DNA from 3 places in the Vibrio sp. Isolate22 genome. Region 3 is predicted to be linked to each of the others. Evidence: predicted binding sites of a transcription regulator. Region 3 holds the regulator's gene; each other region holds the start of a gene.
What was found. The regulator MetJ, encoded in region 3, represses methionine synthesis genes. The targets are predictions, from matches to a motif close to TTAGACNTNTANANGTCTAA.
Positions count from the first base shown of each region.

Region 1 (4,227 bases), on a different contig from region 3:
GCTTTGTAGCATGGACTTTTATGGACGACGAGCAAAGACAAGAATGGATCGCGCTTAAATAACGGTTCACACATTAAACTAGAAAGTATCGTTAATTCTATTAATAAAAACGGGCTTGTTGTTCAATCAACAAGCCCGTTTTTATTAGATTTGGTTAAGCAGAGAGCAATTCATCCAACTTACTTTGGTACTTCTTCTCAAGCGCATGGTTTCCGGCTTTCTTTTCGAGATCGACTAAAATTTGAAGCGATGGAATTTGATAGCCATACCGCTGGTGGAACTTAAACAGACGAAGCCTAGCGTCGTTATAATCGGCTTCACTCACTTCAATTTTCGATAACTGTAATATCGACTTTACTCGGTTCGGATCATGGTCAATGGCGCGTGTGAAGTAATACTTGGCTTGTTCTGTATTACCTGCCTTAAATGCGCAAAAAGCTGCGTTCTCATAACTGGCGGATACTAAGTAGTAGGGCTGGTCAATGGCGCGATTAAAGTACTTATCGGCCTGTTTATACTCGCCTTGCTTACATAAAAACGTCCCGTAGTTATTGAGGACGTTTCCGTTGCTTGAATCAAGTCGAAGAGCTCTTTTGTACTCTTGTCTTGCCTCGTCAATTTCACCGACTTGCTCATAGTAGTGCGCCATGGAAAGGCGAGCACGATAGTAATTGGGTGCATGTTGAATCGCGAGTTCTAGGTTTTCTCGCGCACGAACCATGTTCTGTTGTTCCATGTATCCCAAGCCAAGCGCAATCCTCGATTCAGACATTGAAACAGGGTCAGAATCGACCTTTTTGGTATCTCCCTCAGTAACGGAAACACAACCCGAAACCAAGATGGCAACAATGATAATGAATGAATGTAATAACTTGGCTGCGGGCATTAACGGACTCCTTCTTGATGCTTGTTCATGATAGGAGAAGTCGTTATTTTAAATGGCAAAAAGGTGAGGTAATGCGACTCACCCGCCATAAAAAAGCCGTTTGTTACCGACTCAAAATCGAGGGATGACAAACGGCTCGCGCGAACGATATGACTTGAAGGCGACTTAACAGAATTAGTCGTCTTTGGTGAAGTTCTCTTCGCTGAAGTGATCCAAATCGTAAGGCGTTTGTTGGTAAACGCAGTAATTTAGCCAGTTTGAGAACAGTAAGTGCCCGTGACTTCGCCAGCTCGCAACGGGTTTGTTGTCTGGGTTATTGTTTGGATAGTAGTTAATTGGGATGACTGGCTCCATGCCTTCACCCAAATCACGGATGTATTCGTTGTGAAGCGTATGCGCATCGTATTCAGGGTGACCGGTCACAAACACGTTTCGCTTGTCTTTGGTTGCCGCGAGATACACACCAGCGACATCTGACGTCGCAAGGACATCAAGGTCAGTATGCTCTGCTAGATACTCGGGTGAGAAATCTGCATAGCGAGAGTGTGGTGCTAAGAAGGTGTCATCAAAACCACGCAGAATAGGGTGGTAAGGGTTATGGATCTCGTGATTGTAAACGCCCGACAGCTTCTCTTTACGAGTGCGCTTCGGTAAGTCATACAGCAATTTCAAGCCCGCTTGAGCAGCCCAGCACACATAAAGAGTCGAGGTCACGTGCTTGTTAGCCCACTCCATGATGGTTTTTAGGTGATCCCAGTAGATAACATCTTCAAACTGCACCAAACCCAATGGCGCACCAGTGATGATCAATCCATCAAAGTTACGGTTTTTCACCATCTCAAATTGACGGTAAAAGTTATCGAGGTGCTCGGTCGGTGTGTTTTTACTTGGACGGTCATCGATTCGAAGCAGTTCAACATCCACTTGCAACGGGCTGTTCGATAGAAGGCGTAAGAATTGAGTTTCGGTTTCAATCTTCTTCGGCATTAGGTTGAGGATCAAGACTCGAAGTGGACGGATTTCCTGTGTCGATGCCCTTGATAGCGGCATAACAAAGATGTTTTCTTCACGAAGAACATCGCTCGCTGGCAATTGGTCTGGAATGCGGATAGGCACAGCTTTCTCCCTAAGCTAGATATGTAGACGTCTATACATCTAAATCTATAATAGTTTGATACGCTTGTCGATATACAAAATGGATAGTTGTAAATTATTTGTGTTTTTATCAAGAGAGCACTTAGTTATCTTGTGGTTATTGTCTCTGCTTAGCAATGCCAAGACGTGTAGAAGAGTGATTAAGTGTTGATATCGCCAGTAATCAGAGCAACAGAGTACTATTTACGATAAACTCATGCTTTTGATTTAAGCCGTAATGTATCAATGAAGCTAATACTCATTCGAGGGCTGCCAGGTTCGGGTAAGTCAACAAAAGCAAAAACTTATGACGCCTTGCATGTCGAAGCCGATATGTATTTTGTCAACGAACAAGGTGAATACTGCTTTGACCCTAAACAGTTACAACAGGCCCATGAGTGGTGCAAGAACACCGCTGAAAATGGTCTAAAGCAAGGGAAGGACGTCGTCGTATCGAACACCTTCATCAAATACTGGGAAATGAAGGCTTATCGTCAGCTTGCACTTAAATACAAGGCGGATTTAGTGATTGAAGTTTGCCGAGAAAACTACGGAACTATTCACGACATTGAACCATCAGTGATCAAGCGCATGGCGAGAGATTGGCAAGAGTAGCTCAACATTCGTGCTGCTCTATAGAGTGGGCGAACCCTCATATTAAACTAACAAAGCAATTCCAAGGTAACGATTGAAATGGCAAAACGTTCTGTTGTCGTAGAGATGACTTCTTACGGTATTTACTCCACGTGGGATTCTAAGTCTAAAGACCTACCTAAAATCCAAGAGTTCACCACTACCGTTGACGCTGAAATCGACGTGGAGTTTGGCTATATCTTGAATATTAAAAAAGCCAAAGGCGAAAAAATCCGTTACTGCATTTACCACCCACATATCACGACCGACAAAGGCGAAGTGCTTGAGCCGTTTGATGGCGAAGAGTACGTTGGCAATAATGATTGGGATTTCTACCTAGGCGACACCATTTGGGCACCAGTCTCAAACAAGATTGGTAAATGGCGCATGACGGTCGAACTCAAAGGTAACATCATCGCAGATAAGACATTCGACTTAGTAGCAAAAGACGAAGGCCAATTTTGGAAGCGTAGAGGGTTCCAGTCTCGAATTATCTAGATAAATCTAAACAAAAAAGCCGAGTCCTATATGGGCTCGGCTTTTTGACATTAGCTAGACGATGTTCGTCATCTAGCTTAGAAGTAAGATTATTGTGTTACGTAAGCGACAACAAACTCAGTGATAGCAACCATGTCTTTCACTGCGATGTACTCTTCCGTAGTGTGAACTTTCGCCATACCCGTAGATAGGTTAACCGTAGTTAAACCTTTCGCATTGAAGTTGTTTGCATCGCTACCGCCGCCAGTGCGTTTGGTGTTTGCAGTCACGCCAAGCTTTTCGAACGCCGATTTGATAGAAAGAATGTGCGGGTGATCGTCTGCAATGACGAATGCATCGTAAGCACGAGTTGATTCGATTTCGACTTCAGCACCGAACTGCTTTGCGCTCTCTTCAAACGTTGAAATCATATGTTCAACTTGCGCTGTTAGCTTATCGCCATTTAGTGAGCGAGCTTCCGCAACCACTTTAAGCTCTGGCATAACGATGTTAGTCGCTTGACCGCCTTCAACAATACCTACGTTCGCAGTTGTTTCTTCATCAATACGAAGTAGGTTCATTTTGGTGATAGCATCTGCCGCTACTTGAATTGCGCTGATGCCTTCTTCTGGTGCTAGACCAGCGTGAGCAGGGCGACCTTTTATTGTTGCAACGATTTTTTGTTGGCCTGGAGCCGCGTTTACGATAGTGCCGATAGGGCCGCCTGTATCTAGAACGATAGCGTGCTCTGATTGAATGTAAGACATATCGAAGTTCAAAGACCCGAATAGACCGCCTTCTTCGAACACTGTGAATGCAATTTCAATGGTCTTGTGTGCTTGACCTTCAGCTTTAATGCAGCGAACGGCTTCCATGATAGCCGCAATGCCAGATTTGTCATCGCCGCCTAGGATAGTGTTGCCTTTTGAGCGGATGATGCCGTCTTCGATGATTGGTTCAATGCCGATACCCGGTGTTACTGTGTCCATGTGGCAGCTGAATACTGTGCTACCTGGTAGTGTGCCGTCTAAACGCGCGTAGATGTTGAAGCCATTCGATACTTCTTCAGGAACCGCTAGTTTATGCACGTCAAAACC
Region 1 is NZ_JAKEUW010000074.1:5,003-9,229, reverse strand. Features, by position in the region: gene rlmF (23S rRNA (adenine(1618)-N(6))-methyltransferase RlmF) at 1-62, shown strand, start outside; gene pilW (type IV pilus biogenesis/stability protein PilW) at 155-886, opposite strand; gene metA (homoserine O-succinyltransferase) at 1,061-2,002, opposite strand; gene L1D55_RS24370 (ATP-binding protein) at 2,267-2,635, shown strand; gene L1D55_RS24365 (DUF3859 domain-containing protein) at 2,714-3,151, shown strand; gene L1D55_RS24360 (M20/M25/M40 family metallo-hydrolase) at 3,241-4,227, opposite strand, start outside.
Region 1: a site for MetJ is predicted at 2,026-2,045, ahead of metA (homoserine O-succinyltransferase). Genes of this name have one in related genera too.

Region 2 (4,227 bases), on a different contig from region 3:
TTGTTGTTTAGCTTCGCACTACTTATCTCTTCAATCGTGGTGTGGTGTTGGCACCTACTGTTTGTTAAAACGCCAGAGAAGGTCCAACTTACGGTGTCACTACTGATGTTGTTAGCCGCTGTCGTTGGCCTAACACCAATTTGGGCGCTGTAAGCATTTCTGTGTGTTAAGAAGTGTGATCTGTTTTTTAGCGTGGGGCGGTTAAGCGTTCTAAACTTAATTCTAGTCAGAGTGTTCGTAAGGAGTACGAGATGGATTTAAGTAACGTCAAAAGCCTAGATAGTATTATCTTGCTGGGAATAGTGAATGAAAAACTGCGCTTAGAATGCGACAGTTTTGAAGAGCTGATTAGCATGTATGAAATGGATATAGAAAGTGTCGTAGGTAAGCTAGACATGCTTGGCTATCAATACGATCCACTGACGAACCAATTTAAGTCATACGCAAGGTAATCTATGTTTCGTGAATGAACAGGTATCGCGAAACCAATGCTGCGGAATCTAAAAAGTCACAGGTAATCTGTGACTTTTTTGTTTTTGTACTTTCGTACAGCTCTAATAGCTTATATAGCTAAACAACTTCAATTCCATCCAGGTGGCTCTTACTCTGCTGCCTTGCCGTGCTGAAGAATGCTTGCAGGTACCGCTTGTCTTTCTCTGAATTTCTCACCGCAGCAAACAATCTTCTTGAAAGTCCTTTACCCAGCGGCTTACTAGCAATCAACCCTTGTCTTGAAAACTCACTGATTGCCCAGTTTGGTAAGGCTGCCACTCCTAACCCGGCTGATACCATTTGCACTAACATCAAGGTGTTGTCTGCTTGCTTCCATTTCTTCGGTTCTATACCTGCAGGTTGCAAGAAGTGTTTTACCACATCTAGGCGTTGCTTTTGAACTGGGTACGAAAGCATCGTGAGATCGCTAAGATCTTGTGGATCAATGCTTGGATTCTCAGCCAAAGGTGAGTTAATTGCTGTGATCAATCGCATCTCGAAATCGAAAAGTGGCTCATAGTGGATCTCGGAGCGAGGCTGAATATCTGAGGTGATCACCAGGTCCAACTCGCCAGCCATTAGCGCAGGTAGGGGCTCAAAGCCAAAACCGGACGAGAAATCGAGAGTCACGCTTGGCCAAGCAACTTGATACTCCTTCAGAGCAGGCATTAACCATTGAAAACATGAGTGACACTCGATCGCCATATGTAGGCGACCATTCACGTCCTCTTTCAGACTCGCGAGTTCATTCTCTGCTTTGGCGATTCTTGGTTGAATCTCATCAGCGAGTTTTAGCAAGATCTCACCCTCTGAGGTGAACTTTACTGGCCGAGTTTTGCGTAGGAACAACTGCCCACCAATACGCGCCTCTAGGTCCTTCAATTGATGAGAAAGCGCCGACTGAGTCAGATGAAGAGAGGTCGCTGTTGCGGTGAGTGAACCGCTGTCTCTTAAGGTCGTCAATGTTCGCAGATGTTTAAGCTCTATCATGAGTATTCCTCATATTCCCTAAGCCAATTCAATATTTCTTAATAATCACCCTACGGGGTTTTTTATCATTTGTAAACGTCTAGATGTCCAGATGGATTTAATTAAATTGATCTCAGACTGCTTGATGATGAATATTTTTAATAAACAAGATGAATATTTGGACGTTGTTCGTTGAGCTGATTCGGTAGATAGTTTAGCCATCCAGACGCCTTTTTGAGAAAGCGCAATTTTCAACAGGCAGTCTGAAAAGATACTAATAATTATTGAATAAGGAATCGGTTCATGACGACAACAACGCATATTCTTGGCTACCCACGTATCGGTGAAAAACGCGAACTCAAATTCACACTAGAGAAATACTGGCGTGGGGAAATTGATCAATCTGAACTCAAACAACTAGGCAGCGAGTTGAGAAATCGTAACTGGAATGTACAAGCTGATGCGAATCTTAGCTTTGCAACTGCGGGTGACTTCGCATGGTACGACCATGTACTGACAACGACTTTGCTTTTAGGGCACGTACCAAAGCGTCATGCTGGTGGTAGCGAAGAGGAAAAAGCTATCCCTGATTTAGATACCTTGTTCCGAGTGGGGCGTGGGCAATCACAAGTTCAAGTCGCTTGTTGTGGTGGGAAACACGCTTCTGAAGGTACGAAAAACGGTTCAGCAGCGTCTGACATGACTAAGTGGTTCAATACCAACTATCACTACATCGTTCCTGAGTTCAGTAAAGGTGACTCATTTGAGGTGAGCTGGCCTCAATTGTTTGATGAGGTGAATGAAGCCGTTCAAGCAGGGCATAAGGTGAAACCTGTCCTTATTGGTCCACTGTCTTATTTGTATCTAGGGAAAGAGGTGGAAGAGGGATTTGACCGCTTAACCCTATTGCCTCGCCTGTTGACCGCTTACCAAGCGATTTTGGCTAAGTTAGCCAAGTTGGGCGTTGAGTGGGTTCAAATCGATGAGCCGATTCTTGCCCTTGAGCTTGAAAAACAATGGGTCGATTCATTTAAATTGGCTTATCAAGTCATTCAAGGTGATGTGAAACTGTTATTAACCACGTACTTCGATTCGGTGACAGACACCTTAGATACAATCGTCAATCTGCCTGTTAATGGATTGCATATTGATTTAGCTGCAGCGCCACAGCAGCTCGATGAAGTCGTGAGTCAATTACCGGAAGAGTGGGTGCTGTCTGCCGGTATCATTAACGGACGCAATGTCTGGCGAGCGGACTTGGCTACTCAGCTTGAGTTACTGCGACCAATAAAAGAGAGGCTAGGCGATAAGCTGTGGGTGGCAAGTTCATGTTCGCTGCTTCATAGCCCCGTTGATTTAGAGCTAGAAGATTCACTCAGTGAAGAAGTGAAGAGCTGGTTTGCTTTCGCTAAACAGAAAGTCACAGAGGTTAGCTTGTTGGGTGCGGCGCTAGACGGCGATCAAAATGCCATTTTAGCGTGCGAGACTTATAGCCAGCCGATTGTGGCTCGCAAGAGTGCAACCCATGTTAATAAGCCACAGGTACAGGCTCGCCTCAACACGATTACAAAAGCACTAGCTGACCGCAGCGCTCCTTACCCAGAGCGAGCTGCACATCAGTCGGAAGTTTTAGGTTTACCGTTGTTACCAACTACAACGATAGGTTCGTTCCCACAGACCGGCGAGATCCGTGTTCAACGTAGCGCTTATCGCACTGGGAAGTTGAGCGAAGCGGAATACACGACTGCACTAAAAGGTCATATCGCGGATGCGGTGAAGCGCCAAGAAGCACTCGATTTGGATGTGTTGGTACACGGTGAAGCGGAACGCAACGACATGGTGGAGTACTTTGCAGAGAACTTAGCTGGCTTTCAAACAACAAAGTTTGGCTGGGTACAAAGCTACGGCTCTCGCTGCGTGAAACCTGCGATTGTGGTAGCGGATATTGAGCGCGAAAAACCGATAACGGTTGAGTGGTCGACTTATGCGCAATCACTGACATCTAAACAGATGAAAGGCATGTTAACGGGCCCGGTCACTATTTTGTGTTGGACGTTCCCGCGTGAGGATATCTCGCGTAAAGAGATCACTAATCAGTTGGCATTTGCGCTGCGTGATGAAGTGTCTGATTTGCAAGATGCAGGGATCAACATTATTCAAATTGATGAACCTGCTATTCGTGAAGGTCTGCCTCTGAAAAAACGCGACCATGCAGAATATTTAGAATGGGCGGTTGATGCCTTTAAGATTTCCGCGGCTAGTGCTAAGCCAGAGACTCAGATTCACACTCATATGTGTTATAGCGAGTTCAATGAAATTATCGACTCAGTTGCCGCATTAGACGCTGATGTGATTACTATTGAGACGTCTCGTTCGAATATGGAACTGCTTAAAGCGTTTGAAGAGTTTAACTACCCGAATGCGATTGGCCCTGGTGTTTATGATATTCATTCACCAAACATCCCATCACAAGAGTGGATTATTAGCATGCTTAAGAAAGCGGCGGAAAAAATACCTGCCGAACGCTTATGGGCAAACCCAGATTGTGGTCTTAAAACTCGTAACTGGGCGGAGACGGAAGCGGCATTGACTAATCTTGTCTCAGCAACCAAAACACTACGCAAAGAGTGGGAATCTGTTGAGGCATAGCTCAGCCTAGGATTTTGATTGTTCAATAAAATAAAGGCCTCGCAAATACGAGGCCTTCTAGTTTTATGTTTGTTCGAATCTCGAATCTAGCTGTCGGTTTGACACGTATCTTTGCTG
Region 2 is NZ_JAKEUW010000004.1:54,986-59,212, forward strand. Features, by position in the region: gene L1D55_RS04235 (hypothetical protein) at 1-153, shown strand, start outside; gene L1D55_RS04240 (DUF4250 domain-containing protein) at 252-452, shown strand; gene L1D55_RS04245 (LysR substrate-binding domain-containing protein) at 571-1,482, opposite strand; gene metE (5-methyltetrahydropteroyltriglutamate--homocysteine S-methyltransferase) at 1,765-4,110, shown strand; gene gspS2 (GspS/AspS pilotin family protein) at 4,197-4,227, opposite strand, start outside.
Region 2: a site for MetJ is predicted at 1,554-1,573, ahead of metE (5-methyltetrahydropteroyltriglutamate--homocysteine S-methyltransferase). Genes of this name have one in related genera too.

Region 3 (4,227 bases):
CCTAGACGTATGTGACAAATGTCACCCGTTCTACACTGGTAAGCAACGTATCGTAGATACAGGCGGCCGTGTTGATCGCTTCAACAAGCGTTTCGGTGCTCTTTCTAGCAAGAAGTAATTCTCGCTATTTAGACATAAAAAGGACACTTCGGTGTCCTTTTTTGTTGCCTGAAATTCGAGAAAACATCAACTTTCACCTCAAGCTTTTATTCTCTCCTGCACTAAGCGGCTTACCTCAATATTGAAGGGTAATTCTTCGCTTATGACTCATCACTGCAAATCCGCTCGAAAGTTCAACAAGCGATAGTAATTTCAACTGCTCACTGGTCTTATTAGTAGTGAAATCTCGTTTTTTAATGAGACAGAGGCCTTTACCACCTAGGAACTTTGAAGTACATCCATTAACATGAACAAGATCCCCCTAATAATAATATCCTAGGAACCTACACCTATGTCTGAAGACAGCCGCCAAGACCAATCCTCTCAAGAATTATCACCTCAAGAACAATTCCGTCAGCAAGCTCTTGATTATCATGAGTTCCCAGTTCCAGGCAAAATTGCCATTGAGCTGACGAAGCCTGCAAACTCTGCAGAAGACCTAGCACTTGCTTACAGCCCAGGCGTGGCTGAGCCAGTTCGTGAGATCGCACAGAACGTAGATAACGTTTACAAGTACACAGGTAAAGGCAACATGGTTGCAGTTATCTCTAACGGTACAGCGATTCTTGGCCTAGGTAACCTTGGTCCAATTGCTTCTAAACCAGTAATGGAAGGTAAAGCGCTACTGTTTAAGCGTTTCGCTGGTTTAGATTCTATCGATATTGAAGTAAAACACCGCACAATCGATGAGTTTGTCGATACGGTTGCGAATATCGCAGATACATTCGGCGGTATTAACCTAGAAGACATCAAAGCACCAGACTGTTTTGAGATTGAACGTCGCCTGATTGAGCGTTGTGATGTACCAGTATTCCACGATGACCAACACGGGACTGCGATCGTAACAGCAGCAGGTATGCTGAACGCGATCGAACTTCAAGGTAAGAAGCTTGAAGAGTGTAAGATCGTTTGTCTAGGTGCTGGTGCAGCAGCGGTTGCTTGTATGGAGCTACTGATTAAGTGTGGCGCTCAGCGTGAGAAGATTTACATGCTAGACCGTAAAGGTGTGATCCACACTCGTCGTGATGATCTGAACGAATACAAAGAGCTGTTCGCAAACAACACAGATAAGCGCACGCTTGAAGATGTTATCGAAGGTGCTGACCTATTCTTGGGCGTATCAGGTCCTAACCTGCTTCCAGCAGAAGCACTAACGCTGATGGCTGATAAGCCAGTTGTGTTTGCATGTTCAAACCCAGATCCAGAGATCAAGCCAGAGCTTGCTCACGAAGTTCGTTCTGACCTTATTATGGGGACGGGTCGCAGTGATTACCCTAACCAAGTAAACAACGTACTTTGTTTCCCATTCATTTTCCGTGGTGCACTTGATGTACGTGCAAGCGAAATCAATGACGAAATGAAGCTAGCGGCAGTAAAAGCGATTCGTGACCTAGCGAAAGAAGAAGTACCAGCGGAAGTACTAAAAGCAGCGGGTGAGACGTCACTTGAGTTCGGTAAGGGTTACATCATTCCTAAGCCTATGGACCCACGTCTACTTCCTCGCGTAGCGAAAGCAGTAGCAGAAGCGGCGGTTGAATCTGGCGTTGCACGTATTGAGATGCCTGCTAACTACATGGCATAGAAGCTAAACAAAATAATAAAAAACCGACTCATCTGGAGTCGGTTTTTTTATGTCTCTTATTCACAGAACACTGAAAATACGAATCAGTAATGTGAACATTCAGCTAAAGCGACTCAATATTGAAGGCAGTGACTGAGTTATTGTTATTCTTCGTCAAACGCTTCGAACTCGATACCCATCTCTGTCATCAGCTTTTTCACTTCTGCAGGAATATCATCTGGGCGGTCTTTACGAAGGTCTTCATCCGTTGGCAGTGGTTGGCCTGTGTACGCATGTAGAAAGGCTTCGCACAGTAGCTCACTGTTTGTTGCATGGCGAAGGTTGTTGATCTGGCGGCGAGTACGCTCGTCAGTAAGAACCTTTAGCACTTTTAAAGGGATAGAAACTGTAATCTTCTTTACTTGTTCGCTTTTCTTTCCATGCTCAGCATATGGGCTTATGTATTCACCATTCCAGTCGGCCATTGCGTACCTTCATCACTTTAGTTGTTAGATTAAATTAATAGTGGTGATTTTAGCGGGATTTACCGCCATAAGCAAAGACATATAGACGTCTAGAAGTGTTGACGTCTCACGTTTATGAAAGTAAAGTGAATAACATATATCTAACACAGCCGCAAAATGCCGACAAGCAGCTGTGACTCTCAGACGCAAACTTGTAAGGAAGCACCTATGAGCAGCCGGAAGCCAGCAACAATCGCAGTACGTACTGGTATCGAGTCAGACACGCAACACCATGCCGTTGTCCCACCAATTTATCTTTCGACTAACTATGGGTTTCCCGCTTTTGGTGAAGTGCCAAAGTATGATTACACCCGTTCTGGTAACCCAAACCGCGGTTTATTAGAAACAGCACTGTTTGAGCTTGAGTCGGGCAAAGGCGCGGTAGTTACTAACTGTGGTACTTCGGCACTGAACTTATGGGTTTCGGCTTTCTTAGGTGGCGATGATCTGATCGTTGCACCACATGACTGCTACGGTGGTACTTACCGTCTGTTTAACACTCGCTCTCTTAAAGGTGACTTCAAAGTTCTGTTTGTTGATCAATCGGATCAAGAGGCATTGGACGCGGCGATCGCACTTAAGCCAAAGTTGATCTTATTAGAGACACCATCAAACCCGTTGGTTCGCGTAGTTGATATTGCAGAAACCTGCCGTAAAGCGAAAGAGATTGGTGCGCTGGTTGCTGTCGACAACACGTTTTTGACTCCTGTGTTCCAAAAGCCTTTAGAGTTGGGTGCTGACTTTGTTATCCACTCAACGACCAAATACATCAACGGCCACTCGGACGTTATTGGTGGTGTGGTGATCACTAAGACAGAAGAGCACGCTGAAGAGCTAGCATGGTGGGGCAACTGTATTGGTGCGACCGGTACTCCATTTGATAGCTACATGACGCTGCGTGGTATCCGTACGCTAGGTGCGCGTATGCGTGTCCACGAAGAGAGTTCGCGTGAAATTCTGACTGCGTTGCAACAGCAAGATCTTGTCGGTGCGATTTATCACCCAAGCCTTCCTGAACATCCCGGTCATGAGATCGCTAAGAAGCAACAGTCAGGCTTTGGCTCAATGCTGAGTTTTGAGTTTGCAGGTTCATTCGAGGCGCTCAAATATTTTGTTGGCGAGTTAGAGTTGTTCTCTTTAGCGGAATCACTTGGCGGTGTAGAGAGCCTGATTTGTCACCCAGCGTCGATGACTCACCGTGCAATGGGTGAAGAAGCGCTAGCAGAGGCGGGCGTTTCTCAACAGTTACTGCGTCTTTCTGTTGGCCTTGAAGATGCAGAAGACCTGATTGATGACCTTAAGCAGGCGTTTGAAAAGACACAACGCTTTATCGCTGAAGGGGAGGGTTAATAATGGCAACCTTTCGCCAGCTACATAAATTTGGTGGTAGCAGTTTAGCTGACCCTGAGTGTTACCTACGTGTGGTAAACATTCTTAGAGAGTATTCATCAGCAACCGACTTAGTGGTTGTGTCGGCAGCAGGCAAAACCACTAACCGTTTGATTGAGTTTGTAGAAGCGCTTGATAAAGATGGGCGTATTGCTCATGAGTGCCTACAAACCCTTCGTCAGTTCCAGCTTGAACTGATTGAAGCACTGCTTGAAGGTGAACCTGCAGAGCAGCTTACGGCGACTATCCAACAAGAATTTACCGCTTTGGGTGAGCTAACAGCCCCTCTAAGCGAAGCACAAAAAGCACAGGTCCTAGGTCACGGTGAGGTTTGGTCTTCACGTTTGTTAGCTGCTTTGTTGTGCCAACATGATTTACAAGCCGTCGCGCAAGATGCTCGTGCTTTCTTGCGTGCTGAAGTGGGTGCACAACCAGAGGTGGATCGTGCACGTTCTTACCCTCTTATTAAAGAAGCGTTAGCGCAACATGCTCATTGCCGCGTGGTGATTACCGGCTTTATGGCGCAAAACAGCGATGGTGAAACGGTCTTGCTTGGTCGTAACGGCTCAGACTATTCAGCAACCGTGATTGGCG
Region 3 is NZ_JAKEUW010000009.1:55,249-59,475, reverse strand. Features, by position in the region: gene rpmE (50S ribosomal protein L31) at 1-118, shown strand, start outside; gene L1D55_RS07695 (malic enzyme-like NAD(P)-binding protein) at 452-1,741, shown strand; gene metJ (met regulon transcriptional regulator MetJ) at 1,885-2,205, opposite strand; gene L1D55_RS07685 (O-succinylhomoserine (thiol)-lyase) at 2,413-3,594, shown strand; gene L1D55_RS07680 (bifunctional aspartate kinase/homoserine dehydrogenase II) at 3,597-4,227, shown strand, end outside.